DNA from 3 places in the Bradyrhizobium sp. CCBAU 53340 genome. Region 1 is predicted to be linked to each of the others. Evidence: predicted binding sites of a transcription regulator. Region 1 holds the regulator's gene; each other region holds the start of a gene.

Evidence for each region. The regulator PhoB, encoded in region 1, activates phosphate uptake and scavenging genes when phosphate is short. The targets are predictions, from matches to a motif close to TGTCATNNANCTGTCAT.
Region 2: a site for PhoB is predicted at 2,836-2,852, ahead of XH89_RS22350 (DUF47 domain-containing protein). Genes of this name have one in related genera too.
Region 3: a site for PhoB is predicted at 5,820-5,836, ahead of phnC (phosphonate ABC transporter ATP-binding protein). Genes of this name have one in related genera too.

Annotation. Positions count from the first base shown of each region.
Region 1 covers NZ_CP030055.1:7,473,196-7,483,861, forward strand. The annotation lists gene XH89_RS35450 (OpgC domain-containing protein) at 1-718, opposite strand, end outside; gene apaG (Co2+/Mg2+ efflux protein ApaG) at 911-1,303, shown strand; gene XH89_RS35460 (Hsp33 family molecular chaperone) at 1,414-2,424, opposite strand; gene argF (ornithine carbamoyltransferase) at 2,719-3,654, opposite strand; gene XH89_RS35470 (aspartate aminotransferase family protein) at 3,654-4,856, opposite strand; gene XH89_RS35475 (GcrA family cell cycle regulator) at 5,313-5,825, shown strand; gene phoB (phosphate regulon transcriptional regulator PhoB) at 5,916-6,629, opposite strand; gene phoU (phosphate signaling complex protein PhoU) at 6,644-7,360, opposite strand; gene pstB (phosphate ABC transporter ATP-binding protein PstB) at 7,372-8,193, opposite strand; gene pstA (phosphate ABC transporter permease PstA) at 8,190-9,035, opposite strand; gene pstC (phosphate ABC transporter permease subunit PstC) at 9,037-10,026, opposite strand; gene pstS (phosphate ABC transporter substrate-binding protein PstS) at 10,175-10,666, opposite strand, start outside.
Region 2 covers NZ_CP030055.1:4,672,031-4,682,696, reverse strand. The annotation lists gene XH89_RS22365 (ABC transporter substrate-binding protein) at 1-832, shown strand, start outside; gene XH89_RS22360 (branched-chain amino acid ABC transporter permease) at 905-1,768, shown strand; gene XH89_RS22355 (branched-chain amino acid ABC transporter permease) at 1,770-2,738, shown strand; gene XH89_RS22350 (DUF47 domain-containing protein) at 2,895-3,539, shown strand; gene XH89_RS22345 (inorganic phosphate transporter) at 3,639-4,643, shown strand; gene sugE (quaternary ammonium compound efflux SMR transporter SugE) at 4,636-4,950, opposite strand; gene XH89_RS22335 (peptide chain release factor 3) at 5,124-6,746, shown strand; gene XH89_RS22330 (hypothetical protein) at 6,873-7,448, shown strand; gene XH89_RS22325 (NnrU family protein) at 7,544-8,128, shown strand; gene XH89_RS22320 (class I adenylate-forming enzyme family protein) at 8,202-9,788, shown strand; gene XH89_RS22315 (tetratricopeptide repeat protein) at 9,958-10,611, shown strand; gene XH89_RS22310 (hypothetical protein) at 10,655-10,666, shown strand, end outside.
Region 3 covers NZ_CP030055.1:932,686-943,351, forward strand. The annotation lists gene XH89_RS04370 (carbon-phosphorus lyase complex subunit PhnI) at 1-64, opposite strand, end outside; gene phnH (phosphonate C-P lyase system protein PhnH) at 69-677, opposite strand; gene phnG (phosphonate C-P lyase system protein PhnG) at 682-1,146, opposite strand; gene phnF (phosphonate metabolism transcriptional regulator PhnF) at 1,267-1,995, shown strand; gene phnE (phosphonate ABC transporter, permease protein PhnE) at 2,121-3,005, opposite strand; gene phnE (phosphonate ABC transporter, permease protein PhnE) at 2,963-3,847, opposite strand; gene phnD (phosphonate ABC transporter substrate-binding protein) at 3,924-4,853, opposite strand; gene phnC (phosphonate ABC transporter ATP-binding protein) at 4,911-5,720, opposite strand; gene XH89_RS04410 (chloramphenicol acetyltransferase) at 5,895-6,551, shown strand; gene XH89_RS04415 (alpha-D-ribose 1-methylphosphonate 5-triphosphate diphosphatase) at 6,548-7,741, shown strand; gene XH89_RS04420 (DUF1045 domain-containing protein) at 7,760-8,464, shown strand; gene XH89_RS04425 (SDR family NAD(P)-dependent oxidoreductase) at 8,515-9,246, opposite strand; gene XH89_RS04430 (DUF6496 domain-containing protein) at 9,439-9,942, opposite strand; gene XH89_RS04435 (alpha/beta fold hydrolase) at 10,009-10,666, opposite strand, start outside.

The DNA of each region.
Region 1 (10,666 bases):
GCCAGGCCAGCGGATTGAACGCCCAGAAGCCGTTCGGATAGGCCGAGAAATAGAGGTCGAATTCCCACGTCGCCGCATAGAGCAGCGCCGAAAGCGCGAGCGTAACGTCGGGCTTCCACTTCATCGACCACAGGATCAGCGGCAGGGCCAGCATCAAGACGATGTAGAGCGGCAGCACGTCCATGTTGACAGGACGGAAGCGCAAGAGCAGCGCCTGCACGATAGTGATGTCGGGCTGCTTGAGGAAATCCATGATCCCCATCTCTTCGGTGTAGAGCGGGTTCTCGAAGCTGGTCGCGACGTAGGAGATCTCGGCGAGGAAGATCGTGAACAGGAAGACGTGTGCGACGTAGATCTGCCAGACCCGGCGCAGGATGCGCGCGGTGGCGATGACGAAGTTGTTCTCCAGCATCGCGCGGCCGTAGACGAAGGCGGCGGTGTAGCCCGAGATGAAGATGAAGATTTCGGTGGCGTCGCTGAAGCCGTAATTGCGGATCGTGAACCAGGTCAGCAGGTTCGGCGGCAGATGGTCGATGAAGATCAACCACAGGGCCAGACCGCGAAACAGGTCGAGCCTGAGCTCGCGCTCGCCGATGGCAGGCAGCGTGATCGCCGGCGCAGCGATGCGCGGCTTCGCGTCAACGGGTTTGGCTTCCGCAGGCTTGGCGCCTGCGGTTCCCGCGATCGTCGATCCCGTCACTTGATCGGCAATGGTCATCGGGGCCCAAAAACCCTTCCGCAAATCGGGACGTTTGAGGAGTGTACCGGTCCAGTCGCCGCCTCGCAAAGCGTCCGGATCAAATACGGCTGTCTTTTGGGGGTGTACTCTCCGTCAATTCTGGCGGGACGATGTCGCGAAAACGGACTTCGGCGTTTGGTTCCGGGCCAGGATTTCGTTATGATGGCAATCATGTACCGCGCCGTGACCCGCCAGATCGAAGTGACCGTCGAGCCGTGCTTTGTTCCGGAGCAGTCGTCGGCCGACCGCTCGCGCTATTTCTGGTCCTACACCATCGTCATCACCAATTCAGGCGAGGAGACCGTGCAGCTCAAGACGCGGCACTGGATCATCACCGACGCCTCCGGCCGGCAGCAGGAGGTCAAGGGCGAAGGCGTGGTCGGCGAGCAGCCGACGCTCGCCCCCGGCGAACGGTTCGAATACACCTCTGGCGTGCCGCTTTCCACCGCCTCCGGCTTCATGACCGGCCGCTACCAGATGGTCAGCGAAACCGGCGAGCGCTTCGAGATCGACGTGCCGACGTTCTCGCTGGACAGCCCCGACAACAAGCGGGTGCTGAATTAGCAAGACGCCGTAGGGTGGGCAAAGGCGCGAAGCGCCGTACCCACCATCTTCCCTAATTCGGGGATGGAAGGTGGGCACGCTTCGCTTTGCCCACCCTACGGCACCGTGGCCTACGCGTCTTCCACACCCGCTTCATGCGGCGTGAACTGGTACACCGACGAGCAGAACTCACAGGTCACGACGACCCTGTCATCCTTGACCATCGCGCTGCGATCGTCAGGCGAAAAGCTCTTCAGCATCGCGGCGACCGCGTCGCGCGAGCAGGAGCATTGCGCTTTCAACACAAGCGGATTGAACACGCGCACGCCGCGTTCGTGGAACAGTCGGTAGAGCAGCCGCTCGCCGGAGAGATCGGGATCGATCAGCTCGACGTCCTCGACCGTTTCGATCAGCGAGCGCGCCTCGACCCAGGCATCGTCCTCGGCGACGCTGTGCACCGCGGCGGCACCTTCGGGCGCATCGCCGGGATGCAGGTCCGCCTGCCGCGCGCGCTCCGGGGCCTTCGGCAGAAACTGCATCAGCATGCCGCCGGCGCGCCAGCGGTGCTTGCCGCCGTCGCTCGAGCGCCACTCCTCGCCGACCGCAAGGCGCACGCGCGTCGGGATCTGCTCGGAGCGCAGGAAATATTCGTGGGCAGCGTCTTCCAGGCTGCCACCGTCGAGCGCGACCAGGCCCTGATAGCGGCTCATGTCCGGCCCCTGGTCGATGGTCATGGCGAGATGGCCGCGGCCGAGCAGCGTCCCGGAATCCTTGGCCTCACCAAGGCGCGCGGCATCGAAGCGCGCGTAGGCGCGCAGGCGATCGGGTGCCTGGTAGTCCACCACCAGGAACGACACCGGACCGTCGGTCTGGGCCTGAAGGATGAAGCGGCCCTCGAACTTCAGCGCCGAGCCGAGCAGCGTCGTCAGCACGATCGCCTCGCCGAGCAGCTTACCGACCGGCGCTGGATAATCGTGCTTGGTCAGGATGTCGTCCAGCGCCGGGCCAAGCCGCACCAGACGGCCGCGCACATCGAGCGCGTCGACCTCGTAGGGCAGCACGGCATCATCGATCGGAACCGCTGATGGCGCGCGAACCGGGCCTTCCGGCCCGGTGCTCATGTCAGGGGATTGGGAAACCATGGGGCGTTATCTGGGGTCGGAGGATGGGAAATGGAAGGGGGCGCGAGGTAGTGTGTTCCGGGTACAGTTATGATCGCACAACGTTGCGACAAACGCAGCGTCATCCCAGGGCGCGCGAAGCGTGAGCCCGGGATCCATAACCACAGGCCTAAGTCATAGCGCGGGACGACAACTCCAAGTCATCGCCAAACAACTGCCTGTGGCTATGGGTCCCGGATCGGCGCGCGCCTGAGGGCGCGCTTGTCCGGGACGACGGTGGAGAATGGGGCCAGCGACGCAGCCCCACCACCGAGATCACTTCACCGCGTCAAAGCACCAGGCCAAAATGCCCTTCTGCGCATGCAGGCGGTTTTCGGCCTCGTCGAATACGACCGATTGCGGGCCGTCGATCACCTCGTCGGTGACCTCCTCGCCGCGATGGGCCGGCAGGCAGTGCATGAACAGCGCGTCGGGCTTGGCCAGCGACATCAGCTTGGCATTGACCTGGTAGGGCTTGAGCACGTTGTGGCGGTGCTCGCCTTCCTTGTCGCCCATCGACACCCAGGTGTCGGTGACGACGCAATCGGCGCCCTTCACCGCGGCTTCCGGATCGGTGCCGATCACGATCGATGCGCCGGTCGTCTTGATGAAGTCGCGCATCACCTTCTTCGGTGCGAGCTCGGGCGGGGTTGCGACATTGAGCTTGAACTTGAAGCGCTCGGCCGCATGGGCCCAGGACGCCAGCACGTTGTTGTCATCGCCGGTCCAGGCCACGGTCCGGCCCTCGATCGGGCCGCGATGTTCCTCGAAGGTCATGAGGTCGGCCATCACCTGGCAGGGATGCGAGCGGCGCGTCAGGCCGTTGATGACAGGCACGGTCGCGTTCGCCGCGAGCTCCAGCAGCGCCTCGTGGTTGAGGATGCGGATCATGATGGCGTCGACATAGCGCGACAACACGCGCGCGGTATCGGCGATGGTCTCGCCGCGGCCAAGCTGCATCTCGGCGCCGGTGAGCATGATCGGCTCGCCGCCGAGCTGGCGCATGGCGACGTCGAACGAGACGCGGGTGCGGGTCGAGGGGCGCTCGAAGATCATCGCCAGCGTCTTGCCCTCGAGCGGACGCACCGGCTGATGCGCCTTCTGCTTCGCCTTCATGGCGGAGGAGGCCGCGAGCATGCTCTTGAGCTCCGACAGCGGCAGCTCGTTGATATCAAGAAAGTGCTTTGGAGTTTTATTGGGTGCCTTGCTCATCAGCTTGCCGCCCGCTTGTTGCCTGACAGCGCCGTGCAGGCGCGTTCGAGCCTGATGACGCTGTCCTCGATCTCCGCCTCGGTGACGATCAAGGGCGGCAGGAAGCGCACGACATTGTCGCCGGCGCCGACGGTAAGCAGTTTTTCGTTGCGCAGCGCTGCGACGAGGTCGGCGGAGGGCACCACGGCCTTGATACCGATCAGGAGCCCCTCGCCGCGCACCTCGCTGACGATCTCAGGATGACGGTCGATGACGGAAGCGAGCTTCTGCTTGAGCAGCAGCGACATCTTCTGCACGTGGTCGAAGAAGCCGGGCTTGAGCATGACGTCGAGCACGGCGTTGGCGGCCGCGATCGCCAGCGGGTTGCCGCCGAAGGTCGAGCCGTGCGAGCCCGGGCCCATGCCGGAGGCCGCATCCGCGGTCGCCAGGATCGCGCCGATCGGAAAGCCGCCGCCGAGCGCCTTGGCCAGCGACATCACGTCGGGCGTGACGCCGGTGCGCCGATGAGCGAACAGATCGCCAGTGCGGCCCATACCGGTCTGCACCTCGTCGAAGGCGAGCAGCAGGCCCTTCTCATCACAGAGCTGGCGCAACGCCTTGAGGAAGCCTGATGGCGCCGAACGCACACCGCCCTCGCCCTGGATCGGCTCGATCAGGATGCCGGCGGTCTCTGGACCAATCGCCTTCTTCACGGCCTCGATGTCACCATGCGGCACCTGGTCAAAACCGTCCATCGGTGGACCAAAGCCTTCGAGATATTTCGCAGAGCCGGTCGCGGCCAGCGTTGCCAGCGTGCGGCCGTGGAAGGCGCCTTCGAAGGTGATGATGCGATAGCGCTCCGGATGTCCCTTGGAGAAGTGATGATGGCGGACCAGCTTGATCACGCCCTCCAGCGCTTCCGCGCCGGAATTGCAGAAGAATACGAAGTCCGCAAAGCTCTCGCTGCATAGACGCGCGGCGAGCCTCTCGCCATCAGGGCTCTGAAACAAGTTCGACATGTGCCAGAGCTTGGTCGCCTGCTCCTGCAACGCCTTGACCAGCGCAGGATGGGCATGGCCAAGCGCATTCACGGCGACGCCCGAGGTGAAATCGAGATAGCGATCGCCGTTGGTTGCGATCAACCAGACGCCTTCACCGCGCTCAAAACCGATGTCGGCTCTGGCGAAAACGGGGAGCAAATGCGGCGCTGCGCTGTTGGTCATGACGATCACTTGATTGTTGCGGACGGACAATGTGTGCATTGCGCAACGCACCATTGACCGGCCCGGAAAACGAAACGTGCCGCCTTTTAAGGGCGGCACGCACGACTATCTTAGGCCTGGTGAAACGGGTGTCAATGCCGCCCGGAAAGCCTCGCGAAACGCTGATTCCGTAGTCTTGCGGTGGCGATTTTGCGGGATTTTCGCCACGGAACATGTGGAAGCGAGTCGGCGGACTCTTGCGCGTGAGTCACGCCATATTGTAGCGTTTGGCTTGTCAGATACGACATCTCGTGCAGCGGTTCTGATCCCATAAGTCCTCATGTACCGGCGTAAACGTTCGGGCGCATCTGGTGCGCCCGGCGAGCCTTAAGGGATTCTGGCGGCACGGGTTTTTCGAGACTTAGGCATTCGTCGTGCCGCCCCAGGATGGCGGCGCGCGGCGAAGGAAAGGGTGCAATGACGGTTTTGACCTGGTCCGACGATCGCGTCGAGCAGCTGAAAAAGCTCTGGGAGGCCGGACTTTCGGCCAGCCAGATCGCCGCTGAGCTTGGGAATGTCACCCGCAACGCCGTGATCGGCAAGGTGCACAGGCTCGGCCTGTCCGGCCGGGCCAAGAGCCCCTCATCGGCAGCTCCGCGGCCGCGCAAGGCGCGTCCCGCGCAGCACATGATGCGGGTGAGCCGCCCCATGGCGCGCGGCAACACCGCGCTGGCGCAGGCCTTCGAGGTCGAGGTCGAAGCCGAACCCGTTACCTATGACAACGTGGTGCCGATGAGCCAGCGGCTCTCGCTGCTCGAACTCAACGAGGCGACCTGCCACTGGCCGGTCGGCGACCCCTCGAGCCCGGATTTCTTCTTCTGCGGCGGCAAGGCACTGTCCGGCCTGCCCTACTGCGCCCAGCACTCGCGTGTCGCCTATCAGCCGGCCGCCGATCGGCGCCGCGCGCCGGCCAAGCCGAGCACGCGCTGAGCATTGCTGAGACGACATTGTCCCGGCCCGGGCCGGGACAAAAAGAAAAGCGCGCCACTGGGCGCGCTTTTTTGTTTGGCATGAGTGCCGCTAGCTTGACGTCTGCTCTGCCTTGGCAAAGCGATCGTCGAGCGCATAGCCGGCACCGCGGACGGTGCGGATCGGATCCTGCTCGCGGCCGAGATTGAGCAGCTTGCGCAGGCGGCCGATATGGACGTCCACGGTGCGCTCGTCGATATAGATGTCGCGGCCCCAGACGCTGTCGAGCAGCTGCTCGCGCGAGAACACGCGGCCCGGATGTTCGAGGAAGAACTCCAGCAGGCGGTATTCGGTCGGGCCGAGATCGATCGGCCGGCCCGAGCGCGCCACGCGGCGCTTTTCGCGGTCGAGCTCGATGTCGCCGAAAGCGAGCACGGTGGCGAGCCGCTCGGGGCTGGCGCGCCGCAAGAGGCCCTTCACGCGGGCGAGCAGCTCGGGCACCGAGAACGGCTTGACGATGTAATCGTCGGCGCCGGTGGCAAGTCCCCGCACCCGCTCGCTCTCCTCGCCGCGCGCGGTGAGCATGATAATCGGCAGCTGCTTGGTGTCGGACCGGGTCCGCAGCCGGCGGCACAGCTCGATGCCCGAGAGCCCCGGCAGCATCCAGTCGAGCACGATCAGATCGGGGATGTGCTCCTTGAGGCGGGTGTCGGCGTCGTCGCCGCGCATCACCGTCTCGACGTCATAGCCGTCGCCCTCGAGGTTGTAGCGGAGAAGCTCGGTGAGAGCTTCCTCGTCCTCAACAACCATAATGCGTGCGCCCATGGGCTCGTCGCTCCTTAAGTATTCGGGACCGTGGTGGCGAAGGTCGTCATGTCGCCCTTCGGCCGCTTGTCGGTGATGGCCTGGCCTTCGATCATGTAGAACACCGTCTCGGCGATGTTGGTGGCATGGTCGCCGATCCGCTCGATGTTCTTGGCGCAGAACATCAGATGGATGCAGAATGAGATGTTGCGCGGATCCTCCATCATGTAGGTGAGGAGCTCGCGGAACAGCGAGGTGCAGATGGCGTCGACTTCCTCGTCGCCCTTCCACACCGCCATCGCCGCCGGCAGATCGTGCGCGGCATAGGCGTCCAGCACCGACTTGACCTGCTGCTGCACGAGGTCGGTCATGTGCTCCAGGCCGCGGAACAGCTTGAGCGGATGGAAATCCGTCTCCAGCGCCGCGACGCGCTTGCCCATGTTCTTGGCGAGGTCGCCGATCCGTTCGAGATCGGTCGCAACGCGCATGGCGCCGACGATCTCGCGCAGATCGACCGCCATCGGCTGGCGGCGCGCGATGGTCAGCACGGCGCGCTCCTCGATCTTCTTCTGCAGCGCGTCGAGCTCGGCGTCGATGGTAACGACGCGCTGGCCGAGCGCGACATCGCGGCGGATCAGCGCGTCGACGGAATCGACGATCATGCGCTCGGCGATGCCGCCCATCTCGGCGACCAGGCGGGTGAGCTCCTGGAGGTCGGTGTCGAAGGCTTTTGCGGTATGTTCAGAACCCATGTCCTGTCTCCTCAGCCGAACCGGCCGGTGATGTAATCCTGCGTGCGCCGGTCGGACGGCGACGTGAAGATCTTGCTGGTGTCGTCGAACTCGATCAGCTCGCCGAGATACATGAAGGCAGTCTTGTCGGAGACGCGCGCCGCCTGCTGCATGTTGTGGGTGACGATCGCGATCGTGTAGTTCTCGGACAGCTCCTGGATCAGCTCCTCGACCTTGGCGGTCGAGATCGGGTCGAGCGCCGAGCACGGCTCGTCGAACAGGATCACCTCGGGCCGCACCGCGACGGTGCGGGCGATGCAGAGGCGCTGCTGCTGGCCGCCGGAGAGCGACAGGCCGGAGGCATTGAGCTTGTCCTTGACCTCGTTCCACAGCGCGCCGCCGCGCAGCGCCTTCTCGACGCGGTCGTCCATCTCGGATTTCGAGATCTTCTCATAGAGCCGGATGCCGAAGGCGATGTTCTCGTAGATCGTCATCGGGAACGGCGTCGGCTTCTGGAATACCATACCGACGCGGGCGCGCAGCAGGTTGAGGTCGAGCTTGGGATCGAGAATGTTGGTCTGATCGAGCATCAGCTGACCGCTAGCGCGCTGGCCCGGATAGAGATCATACATCCGATTGAAGATGCGCAGCAGGGTCGACTTGCCGCAGCCGGACGGGCCGATGAAGGCGGTGACGCGGTTGGTGCCGAGCGTCAGATTGATGTTCTTCAGCGCGTGGTGCTCGCCGTAATAGAAGTTGAGGTTGCGCACCGTCACCTTGGCTGGCGCTTCGGGCAGCGGCTGCTGCGCGGCGAGGTGAGCGTTGGAGCTCACGGATACGGACAGGTCGGTCATTTTGCGGTCCTCTCGGCACCGAGGATGCGGGCGCCAATGTTCAGGGCAAGCACAGTGAGCGTGATCAGCAGGGCGCCGCTCCAGGCGAGTTGCTTCCAATAAGCGTAGGGGCTCTGCACGAAATTGTTGATGGTCACGGGCAGGTTCGCCATCGTCTTGTTCAGGCCGAGGCTGAAGAACTGGTTCGACAGCGCAGTGAACAGCAGCGGCGCCGTCTCGCCGGCGACGCGGGCGGTGGCGAGCAGCACGCCGGTGATGAGGCCCGATCGGGCCGCACGATAGGCGATCCGCTTGATCACCAGCGAGCGCGGCAGGCCGAGCGCGGACGCCGCCTCACGCAGTGCGTTCGGCACCAAGAGCAGCATGTCCTCGGTCGTGCGTAGCACCACCGGGATGACGATGACGGCAAGCGCCAGCGAGCCTGCGATCGCCGAGAAGCCGCGCATCGGCACCACCACCGCGCCGTAGATGAACAGGCCGATGATGATCGAGGGCGCCGACAGCAGGATGTCGTTGATGAAGCGGATCACCGAGGTCAGCTTGTCGTTGCGACCGTATTCGGCGAGATAGGTGCCGGCGAACAGGCCGAGCGGCGCGCCGACACCGACGCCGATCACGGTCATGATCAGCGAGCCGACAATGGCGTTGCGCAGGCCGCCTTCGGTCGAGCCCGGAGGCGGGGTATCCGCGACGAACAGGTCGAGGTTGAGGCCGGCGAGGCCGTTGTAGAGCAGCGTGAGCAGGATCAGCGCGAGCCAGGTGACGCCGAAGGCGGCGGCACCGATGCAGAGCCCGCGGACGACGATATCCTTGCGGCGGCGGCGTGCGTAAATCGGGTTCATGTCACTTCCCCGCCTTCTTTTCCAGACGCAGCAGCATCAGCCGCGCGCCGGCGAGCACGAAGAACGTCAACACGAACAGCAACAGGCCGAGCAGGATCAGGCCGGACTGGTGCAGGCCGTCGCTCTCGGCGAATTCGGACGCGATCGCCGCCGAGATCGTGGTGCCCGGCGCGAAGATCGACGACGAGATGCGGAACGAGTTGCCGATGATGAAGGTCACCGCCATGGTCTCGCCGAGGGCGCGGCCCAGCGCCAGCATGACGCCGCCGATGATGCCGACGCGGGTGTAGGGGATCACGACGCTGCGCACGACCTCCCAGGTGGTGCAGCCGACGCCGTAAGCCGCTTCCTTGAGCACCGGCGGCACCGTCTTGAACACGTCGACCGAGATCGAGGTGATGAAGGGCAGCACCATGATGGCGAGGATCAGCGCGGCGTTGAACAAGCTGAGATAGGACGGGGGACCTGCGAAGATCGCGCCCAGCACGGGGATGCCGTCGAAGATCTTGATCATGAAGGGCTGGAAGGTGTTGGCCAGGAACGGGCCCAGCACGAAGAAGCCCCACATGCCGTAGATGATCGAGGGAATGCCGGCGAGCAGCTCGACCGCCATGCCGATCGGGCGGCGCAGCCATTGCGGGCAGAGTTCGGTGAGGAAGATCGCGATGCCGATCCCGACGGGAATGGCGATCAGCATGGCGATGAAGGAGGTGACGAGCGTGCCGTACATCGGTCCGAGCGCGCCGAGCACGGGCGGATCCGCCGACGGGGCCCAGCGCTGCGTCCACAGGAACGCGAAGCCGTATTCCTTCATCGCCGGGACGGCGCCAATGATCAGCGAGATGATGATGCCGCCGAGAATGAGAAGGACCGAAATCGCGCTGAGGCGCGTGATCCAGTAGAACGTGACATCGCCGAGCTTGAACGCGCTCAAGGCCTTGGCGCGGTCATACGGTCCGGCGTCGTCGATTACATCGCTCTGAACAGCCATCTCTGCCACGCCGATCCCCTGTACCAATAATATACGTTCTTGTTTGGTCTCGCGCCCCGGATAGAGCGCGATACTGATCCGGGGCCGAGAAGCCGCGCGGTCCGCGATGCGGCCATGGAGGTCGCACCGCGTCCCGGGAGCAAGGAGCTTAGCTCTTGATGTCAGCCGACCAGGTCTTCTCGATCAGCTTCACGACGTTGTCGGGCATCGGGATGTAGTCGAGCTCTTCGGCGGACTTCGCACCCTTTTCGAAGGCGAACTTGAAGAACTTCAGCGCTTCCTGCGATGCAGCCTTGTCGACGGCTTCCTTGTGCATCAGCACGAAGGTCGTCGCGACGATCGGCCAGGACTTGTCGCCGGGCTGGTCGGTGAGGATCAGGTAGTAGCCCGGAGCGCTGGTCCAGTCGGCGTTGGACGCGGCGGCCTGGAACGCCTCGTTGGTCGCGTCGACGGTCTTGCCGGCCTTGTTGACCATCTTGGTGTAGGTCAGCTTGTTCTGCTTGGCATAGGCGTATTCGACATAACCGATCGAATTCTTGGTCTGGGCGATATTGCCGGCAACGCCTTCGTTGCCCTTGGCGCCGACGCCAACCGGCCACTCGACGGCGGTGCCTTCACCGACCTTGCTCTTCCAGTCGGC
Region 2 (10,666 bases), 2.8 Mb from region 1:
GGACCTCACCAATGCGCAGTGCTCGCCCAACACCGTGCACTGGACCTACGACACCTACATGCTGGCCCACACCACGGGCCAGGCGCTGGTGAAGGCCGGTGGCGACACCTGGTTCTTCCTGACGGCGGACTACGCCTTCGGAGCGGCACTGGAGCGCGATACCACCGCGGTCGTCACTGCCAATGGCGGCAAGGTGGTCGGCGGCGTCAAACATCCGCTCAACACGCCGGACTTCTCCTCCTTCCTGCTCCAGGCGCAGGCCTCGAAGGCCAAGATCATCGGCCTTGCCAATGCCGGCGGTGATACCACCAACACGATCAAGCAGGCGGCCGAGTTCGGCATCGGCAAGGGCGGCCAGAAGCTCGCGGCGCTGCTGCTGTTCCTCACCGACGTCAAGGCGATCGGCCTCGAGACGGCGCAGGGCCTCAACTTCACCGAGACGTTTTACTGGGACATGAACGACCAGACCCGGGCGTTCTCCAAGCGGTTCTCGGAGAAGATGAAGAACGGCGCGATGCCGACCATGGTGCAGGCGGGTGTCTATGCGGGCGTGCGCCACTATCTCAAGGCTCTCGAAGCGCTCGGCGGCAATCCGCATGACGGCGTCAAGGTGGTCGAGAAGATGAAGTCGATGCCGACCGAAGACGATCTGTTCGGCAAGGGCGAGATCCAGCCGAACGGCCGCACCATCCACAACGCCTATCTATTCGAGGTGAAGAAGCCCTCCGAGTCCAAGGGACCGTGGGACTTCTACAAGCTCGTCGGCACGGTGCCGGGCGACCAGGCCTTCACGCCGCTCTCCGAGAGCAAGTGCGCGCTGCTCAAGAAATAAGACCGACAGCCCGCCGGTGTTGAGCCGGCGGGCGCTACTCTGGGAACGCCGAAGGGACTGGGTGCTGGATCGATGCAGGCTCTCTACGCACAGCTACTGGTAGGACTGATCAACGGCTCGTTCTACGCGCTGCTCAGTCTCGGGCTCGCCGTCATCTTCGGCATGCTCAACATCATCAATTTCGCCCATGGCGCGCTCTACATGATGGGCGCCTTCGTCGCCTATTTCCTGCTGAACCTCGGCGGCATCAATTACTGGTGGGCGCTGCTGCTGGCGCCGATCATTGTCGGCATCTTCGGCATGATCCTGGAACGGACCATGCTGCAATGGCTGACCGGCCTCGACCATCTCTACGGCCTGCTCTTGACCTTCGGCATCGCGCTGATCGTGCAGGGCGTGTTCCAGAACTACTTCGGCTCCTCCGGCCTGCCTTACGCCATTCCGGACCAGCTCAAGGGCGGCATGAATCTCGGCTTCATGTTCTTGCCCGTCTACCGTGGCTGGGTCGTCATCTTCTCGCTGGTGGTGTGTCTGGCCACCTGGTTCCTGATCGAGAAGACGCGGCTCGGCGCTTACCTCCGCGCCGCCACTGAAAATCCGACGCTGGTGCGTGCCTTCGGCATCAACGTGCCGCGCATGATCACGTTGACCTACGGCCTCGGCGTCGGCCTCGCCGCGCTTGCCGGCGTGCTCTCGGCGCCGATCAACCAGGTGCGGCCGCTGATGGGCGCCGACCTCATCATCGTCGTGTTCGCGGTTGTCGTGATCGGCGGCATGGGATCGATCATGGGCTCCATCATCACCGGCTTCGCGCTCGGTGTGATCGAGGGCCTGACCAAATATTTCTACCCCGAGGCCTCCAACACCGTCGTGTTCGTGCTGATGGTACTGGTGCTCTTGGTGAAGCCAACGGGATTGACGGGAAGGGCAGCCTGATATGACAGCCTTGACGGACGATACGCTGCCGGTAACTCCGCGCGCGATGCGTGATGAGATGATCGTCTTCGCAGTGATGGCGCTGTTGCTGGCCGTGGTACCCTTTACGGGAGTCTATCCGTTCTTCGTGATGCAGGCGCTGTGCTTTGCCCTGCTGGCCTGCGCCTTCAATCTCCTGATCGGCTATGGCGGCCTGTTGTCGTTCGGTCATGCGATGTTCATGGGCACCGCCGGCTATTGCAGCGCGCATGCGCTGAAGGTCTGGGCGCTGCCGCCCGAGCTTGGCGTCCTCGTCGGAATCGCGGCTGCGTTCGGGCTGTCACTCATCACCGGCTACATCTCGATCCGCCGCCAGGGCATCTATTTCTCGATGATCACACTGGCGCTGTCGCAGCTGCTGTACTTCATCTACCTGCAGGCGCCGTTCACCCATGGCGAGGACGGTATCCAGGGCATTCCGCAGGGGCACATGTTTGGCGTGCTCGATCTGTCGAAGCCGACCGTGCTCTATTATGTCGTGCTGGCCGGCTTCCTCGCCGGCTTCCTGCTGATCTACCGCATCATCAACTCGCCGTTTGGCGAGGTTCTCAAATCGATCCGCGAGAACGAGCCGCGCGCGATCTCGCTGGGCTACCGGACCGACCAGTACAAGTTCCTGGCGTTTGTCCTGTCGGGGACGCTGGCAGGCTTTGCCGGCGCGCTGAAAGTGTTCGTGGCGCAGAACGCCTCGCTCACCGACGTGCACTGGTCGATGTCCGGCGAAGTCGTGCTGATGACGCTGGTCGGCGGTCTCGGCACCATCTTCGGGCCCGTGGTCGGCGCCTTCGTCATCATCGCCATGCAGCAATATCTCGCCGGCTTCGGCCAATGGGTGACGGTGATCCAGGGCTCGATCTTCGTGGTCTGCGTGCTCACCTTCCGCCGTGGCGTCATCGGGGAAATCGCGCATTACCTCCGGCGCTCGCTCTAAGTCATTGATATCGCGTAAATTTCGTCGATGCGCGAATCCGGTGGATGATCCGATCCCGTGGGTGCGAGATTGCACGCGCGCGGAGCGAAAATGGTCTATGACGGTTTTGTGACGGCCCCTTCGGGCCGGGTCATTTCCATCAGGTAGACTATCCCCATGATGCGTTGGTTTCGCGCTTTCCTGCCCAAGGAAGAACGGTTCTTCGACCTGTTCGACCGCCATGCCAAGACCGTGATCCAGGGCGCGATTGCGCTTCAGGGTGTGCTGAACGGAGGCGAGGAGACGCCGGTCTACTGCCAGCGCGTCAGCCAGTTCGAGAATGACGCCGACAACGTCACGCGCGAGGTGCTGACGGCGGTGCGGCGAACCTTCATCACGCCGTTCGACCGGGGCGACATCAAGAACCTCATCACCTCGCTGGACGACGCCATCGACCAGATGCAGCAGACGGCCAAGGCCGTGATGCTGTTCGAGGTCCGCACCTTCGAGCCGCCGATGCGCGAAATCGGCGCGCTCCTGATCGAATGCGCCAATCTGGTGGGACGCGCGCTGCCGCTGATGCAGGAGATCGGCAAGAACGTCGCCATGCTGACCGCGATCACGGAGGAACTGACCAAGCTCGAGGGCCGCGTCGACGATCTCCATGACATCGGCCTGAAGGAGCTGTTCCTCAAGCACCGCAACGGCAACGCGATGGATTTCATCGTCGGCGTCGAGATCTACGACCACCTCGAGAAGGTGGCCGATCGCTTCGACGACGTCGCGAACGAGATCAACAGCATCGTCATCGAGCAAGTGTAGCGCATGATCCGGAAAAGTGTGCAGCGGTTTTCCCCCGCGACAAACGCGGAACGCGTTTGCGCGGAGATCATCCGCAAAGCTTAGAGTGGGGGCGCCGCTGTGGATGCTGCGTTGGGTCTTCCCGTCCTGGTCGGACTGATCGCCGTCGCGCTGCTGTTCGACTTCCTGAACGGCCTGCACGATGCCGCCAATTCGATCGCGACCATCGTCTCGACCCGGGTGCTGCGGCCGCAATTCGCAGTGTTCTGGGCCGCGTTTTTCAATTTCGTCGCCTTCATGGTGTTCGGCCTGCACGTGGCCCAGACCATCGGCACCGGCATCATCGATCCCGCGATCGTCGATGCCCAGGTGATCTTCGCAGCCCTTGTCGGCGCCATCGTCTGGAATCTCGTGACCTGGGGGCTCGGCATTCCGTCCTCGTCCTCGCATGCGCTGATCGGCGGCCTCGTCGGTGGCGGCATGGCCAAGGCCGGAATATCGGCGGCGGTCTGGAGCGGCCTCACCAAGGCGGTGCTGGCGATCGTGCTGTCGCCGCTGGTCGGCTTCCTGCTTGCGATGATGCTGGTTGCGATCGTGTCCTGGCTGTCGGTGCGCTCGACGCCGTTCGCGGTCGACCGTGCTTTCCGCATCCTGCAATTCGCCTCCGCCTCGCTCTATTCGCTCGGCCATGGCGGCAATGACGCGCAGAAGACGATGGGCATCATCGCCGTGCTGCTGTATTCGCAGGGCCATCTCGGCAACGAATTCTCGGTGCCATTCTGGGTGGTGCTCTCTTGCCAGGCGGCGATGGCGCTGGGCACGCTGATGGGTGGCTGGCGCATCGTCCGCACCATGGGCCTGCGCATCACCAAGCTGACGCCGATGCAGGGCTTCTGTGCCGAGACAGGCGGCGCGGCGACCCTGTTCATCGCCACCTTCCTCGGCGTTCCCGTCTCGACCACCCACACCATCACCGGCGCCATCGTCGGCGTCGGTGCGGCTCGGCGCGTTTCGGCGGTGCGCTGGAACGTGGCGAGCTCGATCGTCTATGCCTGGGTGATCACGATCCCGGCCTCGGCCATCGTCGCGGCGCTCTCCTGGTGGGCGGTCCAGTTCTTCAAGTAACGAGCTTCAGCCCGGCGATGCCGGCCACGATCAGCCCGATGCTGGCGAGGCGAAGCGCGGTGGCTGGCTCGCCGAACAGGGCGATGCCGAGCGTCGCCGTGCCGACCGCGCCGATGCCGGTCCAGACCGCATAGGCGGTTCCGACGGGCAGGGACTTGAGGGCGATGCCGAGCAGGATCACGCTGCCGGCCATGGCCGCGAGCGTGATCACGGACGGAACCAGCCGGGTAAAGCCCTCGGTGTATTTCAGGCCGATCGCCCAGGTGATCTCGAGCAGACCGGCGACGAACAGGATGCTCCAGGCCATGACGACCCTCCATTCAAGGCAGGGCCGTCCCCGCGAGGCAGATGCTGATGAGCAGGGAGGTCGTCCTCCCCCCAAGGCCGGTTGGCCAGGGCCGATATGGGGCTGGCCGAAGGGCTGCGCAATCACCAAATGAGGCTTGATCCCTCTCATTTTCCCTGCCAAACGCTCCCGCCATGTCCGACATTGCCGCCACCACAGCCGAATCGCCGGCCCGTTCCCCGCTTGCTGCAGAAGTGGCGCGGCGGCGCACCTTTGCGATCATCTCCCATCCTGACGCCGGCAAGACCACGCTGACCGAGAAGCTGCTGCTGTTCGGCGGCGCCATCAACCTCGCCGGCCAGGTCAAGGCCAAGGGCGAGCGGCGCAACACCCGTTCGGACTGGATGAAGATCGAGCGCGAGCGCGGCATCTCGGTCGTGACCTCGGTGATGACCTTCGAGTTCGAGGGCCTCGTCTTCAACCTCCTGGACACGCCGGGCCACGAAGACTTTTCGGAAGATACCTATCGCACGCTGACGGCGGTCGATTCCGCTGTCATGGTGATCGACGCCGCCAAGGGCATCGAGGCACGGACTCGAAAATTGTTCGAGGTGTGTCGTCTTCGGGATATCCCGATCATCACCTTCATCAACAAGATGGACCGCGAGAGCCGCGACGTGTTCGAGCTGCTCGACGAGATCGAGAAGACGCTGGCGCTCGACACCACGCCGATGACCTGGCCGGTCGGCCGCGGCCGCGACTTCCTCGGCACCTATGACGTCATCAATGGCGGTGTGCGCCTGCTCGAAGGCGGCGGCGCCAAGACCGGCGCGGCGCAGCAGATTGAGATCGCCGAACTCGCCAAGCTCAACGCCAATCTCGACGCCGCCGCGGTGAAGGACGAGCTCGAGCTCGTGACCGAGGCCTCAAAGCCGTTCGAGCTCGAGGCGTTCCGCGAGGGCCATTTGACGCCGGTTTATTTCGGCAGCGCGCTGCGCAATTTCGGCGTCGGCGACCTGCTCGAAGGTCTTGGCAAATTCGCCCCCGAGCCGCGGGCGCAGGACAGCGACCAGCGTAAGGTCGAAGCGACCGATCCGCGCATGAGCGCCTTCGTGTTCAAGATCCAGGCGAACATGGATCCGAACCATCGCGACCGCATTGCCTTTGCGCGCCTCTGCTCTGGCAAGCTCAGCCGTGGCATGAAGGCCAAGCTCGTGCGCACCGGCAAGAGCATGCCGCTGTCGAGCCCGCAATTCTTCTTTGCCCAGGACCGTTCGGTGGCGGATGAGGCCTTCGCCGGCGACGTCGTCGGCATCCCCAATCACGGCACGCTGCGCATCGGCGACACGCTGACCGAAGGCGAGGACTTCAATTTCGTCGGCGTGCCGAGCTTCGCCCCGGAAATCGTCCGCCGCGTCCGTCTTACCGATGCGATGAAAGCGAAGAAGCTGAAGGAAGCGCTTCAGCAGATGTCGGAAGAGGGCGTGGTGCAGGTGTTTCGTCCGCGCGACGGTGCGCCCGCGCTGGTCGGCGTGGTCGGTGCACTGCAGCTCGACGTGCTCAAGGCGCGGCTGGAGGCGGAATATTCGCTGCCCGTGGAGTTCGAGGTGAGTGAGTTTCAGCTCGCGCGCTGGGTCTCCTCGGAGGACCGCAAGAAGCTCGACACCTTCATCGCCGCAAATACCTCGAGCATTGCCGATGACGTCGACGGCGACCCCGTCTATCTCGCCCGGAACGAGTTCTATCTCGGCTACACCAAAGAGCGCGCTGAGGGCATCGAGTTCACCAACGTCAAGGACGTCAAGAAGAAGGGTTAAGGCGGCGGCCGCGTCCTCGGCTCTGCAGCCCCACCGTGCCTGAACGCGAGCATGTGAACGGCCGCGGGGTTGACGCGTTCATCGAGGATGCCACGTTTCACCGACGTAACATCGCGAGCTCAAAGCATGTGGCGCGGCATCCTCGTTTTCACGCTGTTGGCGATATCGACCGTCGCCGACGCGCAACGTCGCCAGATCAATCCGATCCCGTTTGCGCATGAGCCGTGCAGCGTTCTCGACGGCCCGCCCTGCACGCCGTCCTATTGCAGTCCGCTCGAGCCCGGCCCCTGCATTCCCGAGATGGACTATCCCTATGGCCAGAATCTCCAGCTCACGATCGAGAGCGTGCCGGCGGAGGCTGATCGGGCCAAGTATCAAAAGCCGGATCACGATCTCGATACGATCGGCGATCTCTTCGCTGAGCTGCGTACCTGCTGGTCACCGCCCTCGGACAACGCGCGCGCAGGCATGCAGATGGCCGTCCGCTTCAGCTTCAATAGAACCGGCGGCCTGATCGGTCCGCCGCGGCTGACCTTTGCGACCGCGGGTGTCCCGGCCGACACAAGGACGACCTATCTCAACGCCATCAATTCATCGCTGAACGCTTGCTTGCCGCTGAAGTTCACCAACGGGCTCGGCGGCGCTTTGGCCGGACGCCCAATCGCGATCCGCTACGTCGACAATCGCGAACTCAAGAACTAGCTCCGCAGACTCCTCACCATGAGGAACGAGAGTTGCGAGCTGCGGCCAATCGATGATACCTCAGAGGTGGGGCGCTGGGTTAAGGGGAGAATGTCGTGGGTCTATTGGTTATGATCCTGGGGCTGGTGCTGTTTTTCGCCGCCCATGTTTTCACCACGAAACGTGACGCACGCGCGCAGGCGATCGCGCGGCTGGGCGAGGGGACCTACAAGATCCTCTATTCTGTCGTCTCGCTTGCGGGACTGGCGCTGATCGTCTGGGGCTTTGGCCATTATCGCAGCTCCGGCTGGATCGATGTCTGGTATCCGCCGAAGGCGATGAAGCACATCACGGTTGCGCTGATGTTGCCTGCGGTGATCCTGGTGGTCGCGTCCTATGTGCGCGGGCGCATCTATGCGACGCTGAAGCATCCGATGCTCGCCGGCGTCAAACTGTGGGCGGCTGCACATCTGCTCGCCAACGGCGATCTCGGCTCCATCATCCTGTTCGGCTCGTTCCTGGGCTGGGGCGTCTACGACCGCATTTCGCTGAAGCATCGCACCGATGCCGGTGGCCCGCCGATTCCGGTGGGCGGCATCACCAACGATCTGATCGCGGTCGCGGTCGGTATCGTCGCCTATCTGGCGCTGGCGTTTGCGTTCCATCCTGTCGTGATCGGCGTTCCCGTCATGGGTGGCTAGCCGATCGGCGCAAGACTTCACTTCCCTGCCCATGCGGGGAAGGTGACAAAAGCAACAAGACGAGGATCCTCCGATGGATTGGTCGCAATCTCAGATCCCGCCGATGCGGTTCGAGGCGCGCTTTGGTGACCGGGTGGTGCCGGCCTTCGTCGATCGGCCTTCGAGCTTGTGGGCAATGATCGCGGAGGCCGCCGCGCGCAATGTCGACGGCGAAGCGCTCGTCTGCGGCAATGTCCGGCTGAGCTGGTGGCAAACGGTGGAGCTGGCGGCGCGGATTGCATCGGGTTTTCGCAAGCTCGGCCTGCAACGCGGCGACCGTGTCGCGATCCTGCTCGGCAACCGCATCGAATTTCCACTGCTGCTGTTCGCCGCCGCGCATGAGGGGCTGGTTACGGTGTTGCTCAGCACGCGTCAGCAGAAGCCGGAGATCGCCTATGTGCTCGCCGATTGCGGCGCCAAGATCCTGATCCACGAGGCGGCGCTCGCTGGACGGCTGCCGGATGCGCGCGATGTTCCCGACGTGATGCACCGTATTGCCGTCGATGATGACATGAAGCTTTCGCGCTTCTCCGTGCTGGCGGACAACGCGCCGGCCCCAACGCCGATCGACGTCGGTGAGGAGGACACCGCGATGATCCTCTATACGTCGGGCACCACGGGCAAGCCGAAGGGCGCGATGCTGGCCCATTGCAACATCGTGCATTCCTCGATGGTGTTCGTGGCCTGCCTGCAATTGACGCAAGCCGACCGCTCGATCGCAGCCGTCCCGCTCGGCCACGTCACCGGCGTCGTGGCCAACATCACGACGATGATCCGCTGCGGCGGCGCGCTGATCATCATGCCGGAGTTCAGGGCTGCCGATTACCTCAAGCTCGCCGCGCGCGAGCGCGTCACCTACACGGTGATGGTGCCGGCGATGTACAATCTCTGTCTGCTGCAGCCCGATTTCGACAGCTACGATCTCTCGAGCTGGCGCATCGGCGGCTTCGGTGGCGCGCCGATGCCGGTCGCAACCATCGAGAAGCTGAAGGCGACGATTCCGGGCCTGAAGCTTGCGAACTGCTACGGCGCGACCGAAACGACGTCGCCGTCCACCATCATGCCGGGCGAACTGACGGCGAGCCATATCGATAGTGTCGGCCTGCCGTGTCCGGGTGCGCGGATCATCGCGATGGGGGCGGATGGCCGCGAACTGCCGCCCGGCGGGATCGGCGAGCTCTGGATTAGAAGCGCCTCCGTCATCAAGGGCTACTGGAACAACCCGAAGGCCACGGCCGAGAGCTTTACCGCCGGCTTCTGGCATTCGGGCGATCTGGGCTCGGTCGATGCCGACGGGTTCGTCCGCGTGTTCGACCGGCAGAAGGACATGATCAATCGCGGCGGCCTCAAGATCTATTCGGCCGAGGTCGAATCGGTGCTGGCCGGCCATCCCGCCGTGGTCGAGAGCGCGATCATCGCAAAGCCGTGCCCGGTGCTGGGCGAGCGCGTCCACGCGGTCGTGGTCACGCGGACACAGGTCGGCAGCGACGACTTACGGGCCTGGTGTGCCGAACGGCTGTCCGACTACAAGGTGCCGGAGACAATGGTGATCACCGCCGATCCCCTGCCGCGCAACGCCAATGGTAAGGTGCTGAAGCGACAGTTGCGGGAGCTCTGGTAGGGACCTCCCGCAGCCCCGGACTATCCCGGATCGCGCGTTAACGCCTTGATCGGGCTTGCTTTGCCTTGCCACCGCCATATCGATAGGGTATCGCCGCCGCGACGTGGGGACGGGCCTTAGACGCGCGCGATCTGGCGCGCGCTCCCGGCCGGGCATGGGATTAGCTTAAGTGTCTGAATTATTTGACGAAGTCGACGAGGAAGTACGTCGCGAGCAGCTCAAGAAGCTGTGGGACAAATATTCGCTCTACTTTATCGCCCTGATGGTGCTGATCGTGGCCGCCGTGGGCGGCTGGCGCGGCTATCAGTACCTGGAGGCCAAGAAGGCCGCCGAGGCCGGCGCGACCTTCGAGAAGGCCGCCGAGCTGTCGGAGCAGGGCAAGCATGCCGAGGCCGAGACGGCCTTCGCCGATCTCGCTGCCAAGGCTCCCTCTGGCTATCGTACCCTGTCGCGGCTCCGCGCCGCGGCGGAGGCGTCGGCCCGCGATCCCAAGGCTGCGGCCAAGATGTACGACGACATCGCCGCCGACCGCAGCATCGGCAGCGAGTGGCAGGATCTGGCGAAGATTCGCGCGGCCAGCCTGCTGGTGGACAGCGCGAGCTACGCCGACATCCAGCAGCGTCTGGAGACGTCCGCCGAACCCAAATCGACCTTCCGCCACAGCGCTCGCGAGTTGCTGGCGCTGTCGGCCTGGCGCAACAACGACATGACTTCGGCGCGCAAATGGCTCGACGCAATCGCCGAGGACGGCGAAACGCCGCCCGGCCTGCGCTCGCGCGCCGAGGCGCTCCAGGCCCTGCTGCCGCCCGTCGCCAAAAGCTGAGCTTGCGAGCTGACGGTCCCGAAAGCTTAGACGAGATACTGATATGCGCCGCACG
Region 3 (10,666 bases), 1.2 Mb from region 1:
CATTGGCGAGCAGGCGATGCGCGTTCTCGATGGCGCGTTCGCCGCCTTTGACTGCGACATACATGCCTCTAGCCTCCCTTGCTCATGACGCGCGTGGTGCGCGGGATCGCCACGACGGCATCATCGGCGACCAGAACCACGTCGATGCCACGCGGGAACAGCGTCTCGTTGAAACGCAGCTGTTCGAACAGGTCGAAGGGCTTGAATGAAGCCTGCAGCGTCGCGACCCCGTCGATGCCGGGGCCGCGGAGCTCGAAGTTCTTCCCGAACTCCAGGCTCTCGACCTGAATGATGACGGTGGTCGAACGGTCAGGATATTCGTTGGTGCCGAGCGCGAAACGCTCGAGATTGGGCAGCAGCACGCCGTCGCTGATCAGCGCGAAGGCCGCGATCGAGGAATCTTGCACCACCGGCGCGCCGGTGTGGAATTTGAGCCACTTCAGGACGTCAGTGCTCTCAGCCATGCGCGCATCGAGCCAGAGCGGCGTGTCGTGATCGAACAGCGTCAACGCGATTGCAGCGGTGCCGCGCATCATTGGGCCCGCGGTTCCCGCCATCGGCACGATGCGCTGGACCGCGCCGGGTCGCGCCATCGCGTCCATCACCGAGCGAAAGGTCGATTGCGCCGACAACACCTTGTCGGCGAATCCCGGCGGCAGTTCCGCAATCGTTGTCATGGCCTCACCCTTCACCGCGCACCATGGTGTAGAAATCAACCTTCGTCGCAGCCGTTTCTTCGGCCTGTTGCTTGCGCCTGACCATAAGCTGCTCGCGCAACGGTGCGATTACGTCGCGCTCGACGGCAGCACTAAATTCACGTGACTGCACCAGCGCGTCGCACAGCGCGATCAGCCGCGCCTTCTCGCCATCACGCCCGAGCGTGTAGCCGAAGCCGACCTCGCCGCTCGCAAGCCGCACCGCTGCGCGCGACACCGTGGCTTCGCCGAGATTGAAAGGCGCGCCGTCGCCGCCGATCCGCCCGCGCAGCATCACCAGGCCATTTTCCGGTTCGCGCAGATCCTGATGGCCGGGCAAGGGAACGTTGCGGAGACGGGCGGCGATCTCGCCCGCCTCCGCGTGCGCCAGCACGGCCATGGCGGCCTGACGCTGGGCTTGCTGGGTGTTGTGCTGGGTCACCGAATCCACCGAATTTTTCTGCCGAACTTGTCGAATCCAAGTTGTCTATGATACTAGACAACTTGATACGGGAGCGCCATGACTGTTTCGTGACAAAGATGTGATTTCCGGGCTAGGCTGGCCGCCGACATGAGCATGCAGGACACCGCCTCTTCAGGCGTCGCGCTGTGGCGCCTCGTTGCCGACGGCATCGAGCGCGGCATCGCCGATGGCCGTTTTGCCGCTGGCGACAAATTGCCGGGCGAGATGGAGATCGCCGAAACCTATCGCGTCAACAGGCATACCGTGCGCCGCGCGCTGGCAGCCCTTGCCGAGCGCGGCATCGTGCGCGCCGAGCGCGGCAGCGGAACCTATGTCGAGGCCCAGAAGCTCGCCTATCCCTTGCGTTCGCGCACGCGCTTCTCGGAGATCGTCGGCGCCGAAGGCCGCGAGCCGCATGGCCGGCTGATCGAGGCGTCAGACGATGTCGCAACCCGCGAGCTTGCACGCGAACTGGGACTGAAGACCGGTGCGCCGCTGGTGCGCATCGAGGCGATCCGCCTCGCCGACCGCACGCCGATCTGCGTCTCCACCACCTGGCTATCGGCGGAGCGGTTTCCGGGCGCCGGCACGGTGTTTTCAGCCACGCGCTCGATGACGAAGATGCTCGAGCATTACGAGATCCGGGACTACCGCCGCGGTGCGACCAGGATCACCGCCGGCATCGTCGATGCGACCGATGCCGCGCGGCTCGACCTGCCGCTCGGGCGGCCGATCCTGGTGGTCGATGCGACGGATCTCGATCTCGAAGGCAAGCCGCTGGTGACCAAGCATTCGCGCTTTGCGGCGGAGCGGGTGGAGTTCTTGGTGGAGCCGTAGACCGCTCTACGAATCCGGTCTCGTAGGGTGGGCAAAGGCGCACTTGCGCCGTGCCCACCACCTGTCCATGAGTCGCAAGAAGTGGTGGGCACGCTTTCGCTTTGCCCACCCTACGGCACCTGTGATCAGGCCACCGCCCGCCTTCCAATGATCGCAAACCGCAGTTTGCCCGAGATGAAATCGATCGCGGCGACGGCGACCAGGATCATCAGGATCAGGAACGAGACCCTCTGCCATTCCAGCACGCGGATCTGCTCGGCGAGCTGGAGGCCGATGCCGCCGGCGCCGACGATGCCGATGATCGTGGCTGACCGCGTATTGGATTCGATGAAATACAGCACCTGGCCTGCGATGACGGGGAGCACCTGCGGCATCAGGCCGAAGCGGATCTCGTGCAGCGCGCTGCCGCCGGAGGCCCGGATGCCCTCGACCTGCTTCTGGTCGGCGCCCTCGATCGCCTCCGAGAACAGTTTTCCGAAGGCGCCGAAATCCGACACCGCGATCGCGAGCACGCCGGCGAAGGGGCCGAGCCCGACGACGTTGATCCAGACCAGCGCCCAGATCAGCGTGTCGACGCCGCGGATCGAATCCAGGAATCGCCGCACCGGGAAGCGGACGATGCCCGGCACAATATTGCGGGCCGCCAGCAGGCTGACCGGCAGCGCGAGCAGAGCGGCCAGCGTGGTGCCGAGCAGCGCGATCGACAGCGTCTCGCCCAGCGCCTGCAGATAGAGCGGCAGCGACGAGCCGGGATCGGGCGGCATCATCATCATGCTGATCCAGCCGAGCTGGCTCAGCCCCGAGATGAAACGCGACGGCGAGAAGTCGAGATCGACCAGGCCGAACACGAAGATCGCAAAAGCGGCGACGAGCATCGCCGGCGTCGCCAGGCGTGCCGAAGCCGGGCGGCTGAAGACATCGGGGTAGCGGGCGCGGAGCGCCGCGGTGTCGACGTCCTGCGGCTTGCTCAATTCCGCGCCTCCTTGCCGAACAGGCGGGCGCGCACCCAGCCGGTCGTGATGTCGATCAGGAAGACCGTGATGATGATGGTCACGAGGATGGCGCTGACGTCGGAGTAGTAGAACTTGCGGATCGCGACGATCAGCTCCTGTCCGATGCCGCCGGCACCGACAAAGCCCATCACCGAGGCCTCGCGCACGTTGATCTCGAAGCGCAGAAGGGCGTAGCTGGCATAGCCTGCCGAGACCTGCGGCAGGATCGCAAAGCGCATGCAGGAGATCCAGCTCGCGCCTGTCGAGCGGATGCCGTCGACCGGTTTCATGTCCGCGTTCTCGACGAACTCGGAAAACAGCTTGCCGAGGGCGCCGGTGGAGTGGATCGCGATCGCGAGCACGCCCGCCACCGGACCGAGGCCGAAGGCCATGACGAAGATCAGCGCGAACACGATGCCGGGCACCGTGCGGGCGAATTCAAGCAGCCGGCGTACCGCAAACCGCAGCCAGGGCGCCGGCGAGGTATTCTCCGCGGCGAAGAAATTGAGCGCAAAAGCGAGCACCGCGCCGATCAGCGTGCCGACATAGGAGATCAGCAGCGTCTCACCGAGCAGCTTCAGCCATTTGCGCAAGCCCCAGAACCATTCGCCGAAATCGGTCCAGACCCGCAGGCCGCTGTCGAGCGTGAGGATGCGGTCGAAATAGCTGATGAAATTGCCGAAATAGGTGAAGAAGGTGCGCAGATTCACTTCGGCGCCGATCGAGGCCACGATCAGTGCGGCGACGAAGACGGCGAAGCCCGCCAAGAGGCGCAAGCGCTTGCGCGCGACCACCTTGCGATAGGCGGCGTTGAGGGCAGCAAGTTGCTGCTCTGGGAGAATCGAAACCGCAAGCGTCATGAGTTCAGCGGGAAGGATCCATCAAGAAAAGGAGCCGGGTCCGTCGACCCGGCTCCAGTACGTCGTCCCAGCGAAATCAGGACGCCTTCTTACGCAGATTGTCGACGAATTTGATCAGCTCGATGGTCTTGTTGTAATCGTCGTTGGCGATCGGCTCCCACGGCTTGTTCTTGCCGTCGGAGAGCTTGTTGTAGGCATCGGGATCCTTCTTTGCCGCGTCCAGGAACGCCTGCTTGATCGCAGCCTTCATGTCGTCAGGCAGATTGCTGAGATAAGCATAGGGCGAGTTGATGATGAGGTCGGACTTCACGATGATGCGGAAGTCTTCCTTCTTCATCGGCGTACCGTCGGCCGACTTCACCATGCCCTTGTTGAGCATGCGGGTGAGGTTGGAATCGTCGTCCGCGTTCCACCAGTTGGCGGCGACGTCGACGGTGCCCTGGGCCAGCGCCAGCACGGCATTCTCGTGGCTGCCGGTGAACACGACCTTGGAGAAGAAGGAATCGGGATCGATGGCGAGCTGGTTCAGCTTGTAGCGTGGCATGTTGTTGCCGGACGTCGAATTCGGATCAACAAGCCCGAGATTCTTGCCCTTGAGGTCCTCGATCTTCTGGTAGGGCGACTTCGCCAGCACGTAGAACACCGAATAGTATCCCTTCGAGCCGTCGGAATTGACGTCGATCGCAAACGCATCGGTCTTCACACCGGTGAGCCGGGCGCGCGAGAACGACGCCGGACCATAATAGGCGACCTGGATGTTGCCGGCACGCTGGCCCTCGATGACGGCGGCGTAGTCATTGGCCACACGCAGCGTCACCTTCACCCCGAGCTCCTTCGAGAGATAGTTGACGAACGGCGTCCAGCGCTCGGTCACGCCCGAGCCGTTCTCAGCCGGGACCACGGCGAAGGTGATCTCCGGATATTTCGTCTTCCAGTCTTCGGCGGAAGCGGATCCGGCAAAGGTCAGCGCGGCGGCGCCGGCGAGAATGAGTCTGCGAGTGATCATATTAGCCCTCTTCCCAGGTTGAGATCGGTTGAAGCGAAAGTAACGATGCGCAGCGGCTCAGGCCGCGGCGGCCGTTCCGAGTGCCGGGACGCCCTCGGGCGCCGGAGCAGGCGTGCCGCCCATGACGTCGGCGGCTTCAAGATCGTAGAGCTCGCGCGCGACGAGGTCGGTCAGCGCCGACGGCGCGCCGTCGAACACCACGCGGCCCGCCGCCATGCCGATCAGGCGGTCGCAATAGCTGCGCGCCAGGTCGAGCGAATGCAGATTGCAGAGCACGGTGATGCCGAAATGCTTGTTGATGCGCAGCAGCGCATCCATCACGATCTTGGTGTTGCGCGGATCGAGCGAGGCGATCGGCTCGTCGGCGAGGATGATGTCGGGCTGCTGCACCAGCGCCCGCGCGATTGCGACGCGTTGCTGCTGGCCGCCGGAGAGCTGGTCGGCGCGCTGCGCAGCAAGTGCGGCGATGTCGAACTGTTCGAGCGCCGACATCGCCAGCGCCTTGTCCTGCTCGGGCCACACTTGCGACAGCGAGCGCCAGGCCGGCATGGTGGCAAGACGGCCCATCAGCACGTTGGTCAACACGTCGAGCCGGCCGACCAAATTGAACTGCTGGAAGATCATCGCCGAGCGCGCCCGCCACTGCCGCAGCTCCTTGCCGCGTAGTGCGGTGACGTCGAGGCCGTCGAACAGGATGCGGCCCTGCGTCGGCGCCACCAGTCGATTGATGGTTCGCAGCAAAGTCGACTTGCCGGCGCCGGAGCGCCCGATCACGCCGACGAAGCTGCCGGGGGAGATTTGAAACGAAGCGTCGTCCACCGCAGCTTTTGCGCCGAAGCGGCACGTCAGACCTTCAACCACCAGCATGCAGGGCTCCAGAGTAGCTGGAGCCCACCGCTATCCCCGGCCCTTAACACTTGTGTGACATGCGCAATGCGGTGCGGCGATCCTACACACCTCATCCCCTGTCATCGCATCGTCATGACGATGTCATCGAGCCGCTCGAAGAGATGCGTCCGCCCTCGAATTCCCGGATGCAACATGGCCAAGGTGCTATCGGTCGAGCCGACCATCGATCCTTCGGCGAAGCTGCGCGAGACCAGGCTCGGCGCCTACACCGAGGTCGGCGCCCGCACGATCTTGCACGAAGTCGCGATGGGCGACTATTCCTATGTCGTCAACGACGCGCAGATCACCTACGCCACCATCGGGAAGTTCTGCTCGATCGCGGCGATGACGCGGATCAATCCCGGCAATCATCCGATGCATCGTGCCACGCAGGCGCATTTCACTTACCGTTCAAGTGCCTACTTTCCGGGCGAAAGCGATGACACCGATTTCTTCGACTGGCGGCGCCGGCATCACGTCCATATCGGCCATGACGTCTGGATCGGCCACGGCGCGATCGTGCTGCCGGGACGCAACATCGGCACCGGCGCGGTCATTGCGGCGGGCGCCATCGTCACCAAGGACGTGCCGGCCTATACCATCGTCGCCGGCAATCCCGCGCGGATCGTGCGGCGGCGGTTCTCGGAAGAGATTGCCGGACGGCTGGCCAAGCTGGCATGGTGGGACTGGGATCACGACAAATTGCGCGACGCGCTGCCCAATTTCCGCACGCTCGCAATTGAAGATTTCCTGTCGGCATACGAAGCAGGGAATCCTTCCTGTGCGAGCAAACAAAGCGCGGTCGCGTGACAGACATTTTCATCGAGGGTGGCCGGACCCTGGTCGGCTCCGAGTTCACTGAGACTTCAGTCGCGGTTTCCGGAACCGACATTGTGCAGATCGACGCGCCTCGCGGCCGCGCGCGGCTGGCGATCGATGCTCGCAATTTGCTGGTGCTGCCCGGCATCGTCGACCTGCACGGCGACGCCTTCGAGCGGCAGATGATGCCGCGCGCCAGCGTCGATTTCCCGATCGACGTCGCGCTCGCCGACACCGACCGCCAGGTCATCAGCAACGGCATCACCACGGTGTTCCACGCCACGACCTGGTCGTGGGAGCCGGGCTTGCGCAGCGGCGACAATGCAAGGCGCCTGCTCGAGGCGATCGAGCGCCAGCGTCCGCACTTCGCCGCCGATACGCGCTTTCACCTGCGGCACGAGACCTACAATCTCGATGCCGAGGCCGAGATCGGACAGTGGCTCGCCGAGGGGCGCGTCGATCTGTTCGCGTTCAACGACCACATGGACGGGGTCGTCGCCGACATCTCCAATCCCCGCAAGCGCAACCGCATGGTGGAGCGCACGGGGTTGTCGAGCGAAGCGTTCGACAGGCTCGTCGCGAATATCGTCGCGCGCGCGGCCGACGTTCCGGCCTCGATCAGTCGGCTCGCGGCGGCAGCCCGCGCGGCCGGAGTGCGGATGCTCTCGCATGACGACGCGACGCCGGCGATGCGAAAGTCGTTTCGTGCCATGGGCGTGCGGCTTGCCGAGTTTCCGGTCAACGAGGAAACGGCGCGCGAGGCCGCGGCTGCTGGCGATGCCATCGTCTACGGCGCACCCAACGTCGTGCGCGGAGGCAGCCATACCGGCTGGACCAAGGCCTCGGACATGATCGCCAAGGGGCTCTGCTCGGTGCTGGCCTCGGACTATTATTATCCGGCACCGCTGCTCGCTGCCTTTCGCCTTGCCGCCGACGGCGTACTGCCGCTGACAGCAGCCTGGACATTGATCTCGGCGGGCCCTGCGCAAGCGACCGGCCTGACCGATCGCGGCACGCTCGCAGCAGGTCATCGCGCCGACATCCTGCTCGTCGACGTCAGCATCCCGCTGCGGCCGCGGCTGGTCGCGGTGATCGCGGCCGGCAAGCTCGTGCATCTGACCGATGCAACGCGGCTGCTCGGCACGGCGGCGGCGCCGCGCGAGACTGTCGTTGCGGCATAAATTGGTTATGCTCGCGTCATGACAGGTTTTCCCCGCTACGCGATCTATTTCGCCGCCGGCGCCGACAATGCGCTCTCCCGCTTCGGCGCTGAGTTGCTTGGCTACGATTCCTATACCGGCGCCGAGGTTTCGTTTCCGCAGGATGCGCTGAATGTCGCGCCTGATTGGCCCGACGTCGCCGCCGATCCCCGCAAATACGGCTTTCACGGCACGCTGAAGGCGCCGATGGCGCTGGCATCAGGCAGGACGGAAGCCGAACTCATGGCGGCTTGTGCAGCATTCGCCGGCAAGGAGCGGCCGATCCCGGTGATCCGGCCGGTCGTCGATGCCATTAGCGGCTTCATCGCCGTTATTCCAGCTGAGCCGGTGTCCGAACTCCAGCAACTGGCTGCCGATTCCGTTCGCGATTTCGACGCCTTCCGTCCGCCGCTGACGGTGGAAGACCGCGCGCGCCGCAAGCCCGAAAAGCTCACCGAGCGGCAGCGCGACTATCTCGATCGCTGGGGCTATCCTTATGTGATGGAAGAGTTTCGCTTCCACATGACCCTGACGGGCCGGCTCGATGCGGACCGGCGCGGGCCGATCCTGGAGATGTTGCGGGACAGGTTTGCGGGGCTGAAGCTCGAGAGGCTGGCGATCGATCGCATCGCGCTGTTCAAGCAGGATGATGCGAAGACACATTTCCGCATCATCGGCGAGTGGACGCTGGCGCAATCTTCGTAGGGCTGGCAAAGGCGCGCTTGCGCCGTGAGGGGGGCCGCAGGCGCCAAGCTCTAATTGAACGCCATCCCGCCACTCAGCGCGATCGTCTGCCCGGTCATGTAGGCGTTGTCGACCAGCAGCATAACAGCCTTTGCCACCTCGTCCGCCGTGCCGAAGCGGCCGAGCGGGATGCGACTGACGAGTTGCGGCTGGCTGCCCATCATGTCGGTCGCGATCAGCGACGGTGCCACGGCATTGACGGTGATGCCTTCCTTCACCAGCCGCGCCGCATAGCCGCGCGTGAGGCCCTCCATGCCGGCCTTGGAGGCATTGTAGTGCGGGCCGATCGAGCCGGCGCCGCGTGCGGCGCCTGAGGAGATGTTGACGATGCGGCCCCACTTGCGCGCGCGCATCGACGGCAGCACCGCCTGCGTGCACAGGAACGCGGATTTCAGGTTGACCAGGATGGTGCGGTCGAAATCGTCCTCGGTGAGATTGTCGACGCCGCGCGTGATGGCGATGCCGGCATTGTTGACGAGGATGTCGATCGGCCCGAGCCCGGCCGTGACGCGTTCGACCATGCCGGCCACGGCGTCCCGCCGAGATACGTCGGCGGGGGCGACAATGGCGCGTCCGCCCTGCTGTGCGATCTCGCCCGCCAGCTTCTCGGCCTGCCCGACCTGCTCGCGGCAGTTGATTGCCACCGCTGCGCCCGACGCGGCGAGGGCGCGACAGACCGCGGCGCCAATTCCGCGCGAGCCACCGGTAACGAGCGCCACGCGCCCCTTCAGATCGTCGGCCATATTCGCCCTCCTCCTTCTGCTCTGCCGGGGCGGGAGTTTACCATGCCGGCTGCGCAGAGCTGTTGAACTCATCGCGAGATGAAACGAGCTTGATGCCGCGACATGAGAGCCGATCACCAGCGCAACCGCGGCGGCATGCGCGTTTGCCCGCCGCGGCGCTGTTTCTCGGCGGGCACCGGCGCCCGCCCCCTATCAACTTCGGCGGCGCGCTCTGGTGCGGGCCGCCTTCTTGGCGGCGGCCGAGCGGACCTTGGCGCCTTTGGTCTGGCTCGCCTTCCGTGCGGCGGCCGAGCGCGAGGCTGCGCTTCGGCGGCTCGCGGCACCCTTGGCCTGCTTCGACAGCGCGCTTCGCGACGCGGTCGAACGCGGCTCCTTCTTCAGGACGCCTTCCACGGCCCGCGATACGCGCGGCCGGCGCTTCGGGGTGCGTTTGCCCTGGCCGACCTCATAGGCATATTTGGCGCTGCGCCGCGTCGCTTTCTTGGTGCGCCCCTTGCGCGGCGGCGGAAGGTCGACGCCGGCGCGCCGCGCCTCGGACAAGCCGATGGCGATGGCCTGCTTCGTCGAGCGCGCGCCGTGCTTGCCTTTCCTGATCTTGTCGATCTCGTCCTTGACGAATTCGCCGGCCTGGGTGCTGGCCGATTTGCCCGCGCGTCTGTCCTGCTTGGCTTTGCGAATGATGTTCTGTCTTGGCATGGGTCGAGTTCCCTCTTAGTCGCAGGGATGTCCGACCGCAACGCGCGGGTGCGAAGATTGATCCTATCAGCCCTTCAACGCCGCGAGCAGTTCGTCGGGCCGCTCGGCCATGATCATGTGGCCAGCGCCCGGTACGACAACGGTCTTCGCATGTGGAATCGCGCTCGCAAGCGTCTTGCCGGCCTTCGCCGGCGTCATCATGTCCCGTTCGCCGAGGATCAGTGTCGTTGGCACCTTCACGCTCGCAGCCGCAGTCAGCGCATTCGCGTAGGCATTACAGGCCGACAAATCCCGGAACAGCACGCCCGGCTCGCAAGCCTTCAGCACGGCCTGCGCGCCGCCATGCATCCACAGACCCGGTGCGAGGCTGCCGCCGAGCTCGGCGTTGAAGCCGAGACCCCAGATCGAGACCATGTCGAGCGCGTCCTGCGAGTTGGCTTCGGCGGCCTTCAACAGATCCGGGCCGACCGTCATGGTTGCAGCGGTGCCGATCAGGCTCAGCGCCGAGACCTTGTTGGGGTGACGCGCGGCAGTCTCCAGCGAGATCAGCGATCCCATGGAATGGCCGATCAGATGCGCCTTGGCAGCTCCGGCTGCACCGAGCAGCGCCGCAGTCCAGTCAGCCATCTCGGCGATGCTCGCGAGCGACGGCCCGGACGAGCGGCCGTGACCGGGCAGGTCAGGAGCCAGCACGCCAAAACCGTGATGCGCGAACCAGCGCGTG